2 regions of the Shewanella sp. AS16 genome follow, and region 2 is predicted to be linked to the other one. Evidence: predicted binding sites of a transcription regulator. Region 2 holds the regulator's gene; the other holds the start of a gene.
The links. The regulator NrdR, encoded in region 2, represses ribonucleotide reductase genes. The targets are predictions, from matches to a motif close to AAACACNANATNTNGTGTTT.
Positions count from the first base shown of each region.

Region 1: the regulator NrdR is predicted to act here: its motif matches at 1,725-1,744, upstream of nrdA (class 1a ribonucleoside-diphosphate reductase subunit alpha).

Region 1 is NZ_JAKCLK010000006.1:7,032-10,141, reverse strand. It holds gene nrdA (class 1a ribonucleoside-diphosphate reductase subunit alpha) at 1-1,569, opposite strand, end outside; gene LZP73_RS14510 (HAD family hydrolase) at 2,016-2,684, opposite strand; gene ubiG (bifunctional 2-polyprenyl-6-hydroxyphenol methylase/3-demethylubiquinol 3-O-methyltransferase UbiG) at 2,707-3,110, opposite strand, start outside.
Region 2 is NZ_JAKCLK010000003.1:322,061-325,170, reverse strand. It holds gene LZP73_RS09970 (riboflavin synthase) at 1-191, opposite strand, end outside; gene ribD (bifunctional diaminohydroxyphosphoribosylaminopyrimidine deaminase/5-amino-6-(5-phosphoribosylamino)uracil reductase RibD) at 266-1,387, opposite strand; gene nrdR (transcriptional regulator NrdR) at 1,416-1,865, opposite strand; gene glyA (serine hydroxymethyltransferase) at 2,072-3,110, opposite strand, start outside.

The DNA of each region.
Region 1 (3,110 bases), on a different contig from region 2:
ATAGTTGGCGAAGTTGATCACCCCTATGCCCAGGGTACGGCGATTCATGGAGGCAATCTGTGCCGCCTTGATCGGGTAATCCTGATAGTCGAGCAGGTTATCCAGGGCACGCACGGCAAGATCGGCCAGCGGCTCTATCTCGTCCAGCGAGTTGAGGGTGCCCAGGTTCAGTGCCGACAGGGTACAGAGGGCGATTTCACCCTGCTCGTCGTCTATGTTGTTCATAGGCTTGGTCGGCAAGGCGATTTCCAGACACAGGTTGGACTGTCTGATCGGCGCCACCTTGGCATCGAACGGGCTATGGGTGTTGCAGTGATCCACGTTCTGAATATAGATGCGGCCGGTAGAGGCGCGCTCCTGCATCATCAGCGAGAACAGCTCGACCGCTTTGAGGGTCTTCTTGCGGATGGCAGGATCTTGCTCGTATTGCAGGTACAGACGCTCGAACTCATCCTGATCTTCGAAGAAGGCATCGTACATGCCAGGCACGTCCGATGGACTGAACAGGCTGATGTTTTCACCCTTGATCAGGCGCTGATACATCAGCTTGTTGAGCTGTACGCCATAGTCCAGATGACGGATACGGTTATCTTCGACGCCGCGGTTATTTTTCAATACCAGCAGAGACTCGACTTCCAGATGCCAGATGGGGTAGAACAGGGTCGCAGCACCGCCGCGCACGCCGCCCTGGGAGCAGGACTTGACCGCCGTCTGGAAGTACTTGTAGAAAGGCAGGCAACCCGTGTGGAAGGCTTCACCGCCGCGGATTGGGCTGCCCAGGGCGCGGATACGGCCGGCATTGACCCCTATGCCGGCGCGTTGGCTGACATACTTGACTATGGAGGAAGCGGTGGCGTTGATGGAATCCAGGCTGTCACCGCATTCGATCAACACACAAGAGCTGAACTGACGTGTCGGGGTACGCACACCCGCCATGATGGGGGTCGGCAAGGAGATCTTGAAGGTCGACACGGCATCGTAGAAGTCTTTGACGTACTTGAGGCGGGTCTCTTTCGGGTAACGGGCGAACAGGCAGGCCGCCACCAGAATATAGAGGAACTGGGCACTCTCGTAGATCTCATGGGTCACCCGGTTCTGCACCAGGTATTTGCCTTCGAGTTGCTTGACCGCCGCGTAGGAGAAATCCATGTCGCGCCAGTGGTCGATGAAATCATTCATCTGCTCCAGCTCTTCACGGCTGTAGTCTTGCAATATGTGTTGATCGTACTTGCCCAGTTCCACCAGACGGGTGACGTGCTCGTACAGCGCAGGTGGCTCGAACTGACCGAAGGCCTTCTTGCGCAGATGGAACACGGCCAGGCGGGCTGCCAGGAACTGGTAGTCCGGCGACTCGGGCGAAATCAGATCCGCTGCGGCTTTGATGATGGTCTCGTGGATGGCTTCCGTTGGAATGCCGTCGAAAAACTGCAGGTGTGAGCGAAGTTCAACTTCAGATACAGAAACGTTTTTCAATCCCTTGGCTGCCCAAGTAATTACGCGATGGATCTTCTCGAGATCGATCGGCTCGCGATCACCACAGCGCTTTGTAACTGTCATATTGCTATTCATTGAAGAGAGGCCTTGGTTCTAATATCTATTCGGGTGACGCTAGATCACCGTACGCTTCCTTGTAAACAATCAACCAAAATACCGCTAACGACGCCAAGTATTGTAAAAAACACTTAAGTTAAACGGAGAACTTCTAGTGTGTCTGATTGTTACCTATACACAAGATATGGTGTTTAATTTAATCTTAACTACAAGATAGTGAGGTTGAGGGGCTTTTGCAAGTATCAATTTCAGGGATATCTTGTGGATATCTTGAGGATAACGCCCGGCGTTAGTAGTGGCTAACCCTAGAGCCCAAATTTGGGTGGCGCTGCAGCCGCCAGGGTGTTTTTTGTTCAATATCATGGGCCCGAATCGATCGCCAAAATAAGCAGCGATCGCCAGGGATCGTTTGAGCCTGTCCGTCCCGGCTCATGGCTGACGCCCATGACTGATAAGCCCGGGGCTCAGTCCTTGAAGCTGAGTGCCGTCGTCACCGCCTGTGGCCGGGCGAAGCGGGCGATCGCCGGCCAGTTCAGGGGATCGTCCCCTGCGCCTATATAGCCCCAGAGGGCGATCGCCCCCTGCATGCAGGCATTTTGCGCCGCGACCAGATCCCGCTCGGCATCGCCTATATAGAGCAGGCGTCCTGGGGCATGTCCCAGTTGCTGTGCCCCCAGCAGCATGGGCGCCGTGTGGGGTTTGGCGAAGCGGGTGCTGTCACCGCTGATGATACAGTCGAGTCTGGGGGTCAGCGCCAGCTTGTCGAGCAGGGGCCGGGTAAAGCGCGCAGGCTTGTTGGTGATGACGCCGAAGGGCCTTTGTTGCTGCTCCAGCAATGCCAGCAGCTCGGGGACGCCGGCGAACAGGCTGCTGTGATCGCCGTTGATGCGCTGATAGTGGGCCAACAAGCCCGTCTGCACCCTATGCTGCATGTCTGCCTCGGCATGGGGCAGGGCGGCCCTGACCAGCGCCAGACTGCCGTGGGATGCGGCGTGACGCAGGGTCGCCAACGGCTGGCTGTCGAAGCCCGCATCCGCCAAGGCCAGGTTCAACGCCTGCACCAGATCCGGGGCGGTATCGACCAGGGTGCCGTCGAGATCGAACAGCACCCCGGCAACGCCGGCCAGTGTCAGGGATGCCGGGTTAGCTGCCATGTCAGTCGACCTTAACCGCGGCCAGCATATAATTGACGTCTACCTTGGGAGTGTATTTGAACACCCCGGTCAGCGGGTTGTAGCCTATGCCCAGGGCATCTTTGCAGATGAGATCTGTGTTGTCTATCAGGGCCATGAGCTCGGACGGTTTGATGAACTTATTATGGTCATGGGTGCCGACCGGCAACATCTTCAGCAGGTATTCGGCGCCCAGTATGGTATGCACATAGGACTTGATGTTGCGGTTGATGGTCGAGAAGAACACAGTGCCGCCGGGTTTGACCATGTCGCAACAGGCCTGGATCACCGACTGGGGATCCGGTACATGCTCGAGCATCTCCATGCAGGTCACCACGTCATAATAGTCCCTGTGGTTTTCGCGATGGGCTTCGGCGGTATTTTTCA
Region 2 (3,110 bases):
GAGACATCGGCCACATAGGCGTCGGCCAACAGTTGCACCACGGTCAGGCAGACGCCATTGGTGGCTATGCTGTCACCCAAATGCACGTCGCTGAGATCCAGCTTGCCGCCGGCCACAGTCAGGCGAATGTCATCGCCCTGGCGTTCAATTTTGCGCAGTGTGCCTACGGCTTCTATTATCCCGGTAAACATATTCTACTCACTTACCCAGTTCAGGGGCTAAATACTGACGCCCGCCGCGGTGCGACCGGCGCGTTAGCGCTGGGCTAACCGAATCTCAGGGTCATGCGGCGATCCGCGCCCAGCTTGCGCTCGTCTATCAACTCGAAGTGCGGCAACTCGCTCATGGCCTGATAATCATTCAAGTTCAAGAGGTTGTGTCCATGCCCACCCAGCAGCTTGGGCGCCTGGTACAGGATGAGCTCATCGGCCAGGCGCCGCTCGATAACGGCGCCGGCCAGGGTCGCGCCGGCTTCCACCAACACAGAGTTGCAGCTCTGGCCGAGATGGGTCAACAGGGCCGCAAGGTCGACCCTGCCATCCTCCCCTGGCAGCTGCAGGCAGCTGACGTGGGAGGGGAATTGTGCCAGCCGGGCGGCTGAATAGGCCCGGCAGGATACCAGTAAGATGGGACTGTCGATGCCGAACAGCGCCTTGTCGGCCGTCAGCCTGGCACTGCTGTCGAGGATCACCCTCAGGGGCTGCAACAGCTCGGTTTCGCTGAGGCTCAAGCCCAGACTCCCCAACTCGCCATGGCGCACATTGAGCCCGGGATCATCCGCCAGCACGGTTTCCACCCCGGTGATCAGGGCGCAATGGCTGGCGCGCAGCCGCTGCACATCGCGGCGCGCCTCGGGCCCGGTGATCCACTTGGAGACACCGTTGGACAGTGCCGTCTTGCCATCGAGGCTGGCGGCCAACTTGACCGTCACCCAGGGCAAACCCGTTTGCATCCGCTTCATGAATCCCAAGTTGAGGCCATAGGCCTCAGCGCCCAACAACCCGAGGTCGACGACTATGCCGGCATCACGCAGCAGCAGGCTGCCCCGCCCCGCAACCTGGGGATTGGGATCTTCCGTGGCTATGACCACACGCGCCACCCCGGCCTGGATCAACGCCAGGGCACATGGCGGGGTGCGGCCGTAATGGCTGCAAGGCTCCAGGGTCACGTAGGCGGTGGCCCCGCGCGCGGCCTCGCCTGCCATGCGCAGGGCATGCACCTCGGCGTGGGGCTCTCCGGCCCTGTGATGAAAACCTTCACCCAAGATCCGGCCGTCTTTCACCAGCACACAGCCGACATTGGGATTGGGGCGCGTGGTGTAACGCCCCTTGGCCGCCAGCCTGATGGCGCGGCTCATCATTTGATTATCCAGTGCGGACCAGTTCATAGTGGCATCCCTTGGGTAGACAAGCCGCTTACTTCTGCAGCTTGGCGATGGCCTCGCCAAATTCGGACACATCTTCGAAGGCACGGTAAACCGAGGCGAAGCGGATATAGGCAACCTTGTCCAGGTGCATCAGCTGCTCCATCATCAGGTTGCCTATCATCTCAGAGCTCACTTCACGCTCACCCGTGGCCCTCAGGGTCGACTTTATCTTGCTCAGCGCCTGTTCTATCTGATCCATGGACACGGGACGCTTCTCGACCGCACGCAACATGCCGCCCTGGAGCTTTTCCTCGTCGAACGGCTGGCGTGTGCCATCGCGCTTGATCACCCGCGGCATGACCAACTCGGCACCTTCGAAGGTGGTAAATCTCTCATGACATTCGGTGCATTCACGGCGACGGCGCACCTGATGCCCCTCGGCCACCAAGCGTGAGTCTATGACCTTGGTATCTGTTGCGCTACAAAATGGGCAATGCATTGAGCCTCCTGCCGAACTGAATTAAGGCGTAGGTCCGATCTACCTGAATAGCCGGGCCGCAAACCTCGAGCCGACGTCGACATTTTAGCCTGAACATCAGATCCCGGAAATAAAAATGGCCGCTAGTGCGGCCATTGGATTTTATCCTATTTGCAGTCTCAGGTTAAGCCTCTGCTCGTGCTAACTTTGACTGACAGGACTTAGGCTTAGCCGTAAACGGGAAACCTGGCACACAGAGCCAAGACCTGAGCCTTAACCCGCGCTATCACCTCACTGTTGTGGGCATCGTCGAGTACGTCACAGATCCAGCCCGTCAGCTCTTTGGCTTCGGCTTCTTTGAAGCCGCGACGTGTGATGGCCGGGGTACCGATACGCACACCCGAGGTCACGAAAGGTGAACGCGGGTCGTTAGGCACTGAGTTCTTGTTGACTGTGATGTTGGCGCTGCCCAAAGCGGCATCTGCCTCTTTCCCCGTCAAGTCACGGCCGATGAGATCAACCAGCATCAAGTGGTTGCTGGTGCCGCCTGAGACTATCTTATAACCACGGGCCAGGAAGACTTCAACCATGGCCTGGGCATTGTCCACCACTTGCTGTTGGTAAACTTTGAATTCCGGCTCCAGCGCTTCCTTGAAGGCCACGGCCTTACCTGCGATAACATGCATCAGAGGACCACCCTGACCACCAGGGAATACCGCAGAGTTCAGCTTCTTGTACAGATCTTCGTCGTCGGCTGCCGATAAGATCACCCCGCCACGGGGACCGGCCAGGGTCTTGTGGGTGGTAGAAGTGACTACGTGGGCGTGGGGTACAGGGTTGGGATACACGCCTGCGGCGATGAGACCTGCCACGTGCGCCATATCGACAAAGAGGTAAGCACCTATTTTATCAGCGATTTCGCGCATTCTAGCCCAGTCGACTATGCCAGAGTAGGCGGAGAAGCCACCTATCATCATCTTGGGCTTATGTTCGACGGCCAGACGCTCCATTTCGTCATAGTCGATCTTGCCGGACTCGTCTATGCCGTAAGGAATGATGTTGTACAGCTTGCCCGAGAAGTTAACCGGAGAACCGTGGGTCAGGTGACCGCCGTGGGCCAGGTTCATGCCCAGCACTGTGTCGCCTGGATTGAGCAGGGCCATGTAGACGGCACTGTTGGCCTGTGAGCCGGAATGCGGCTGGACGTTGGCGTAAGTGGCACCGAACAGCGCTTTGGCACGTTCGATGGCCAGCGTCTCGACGACA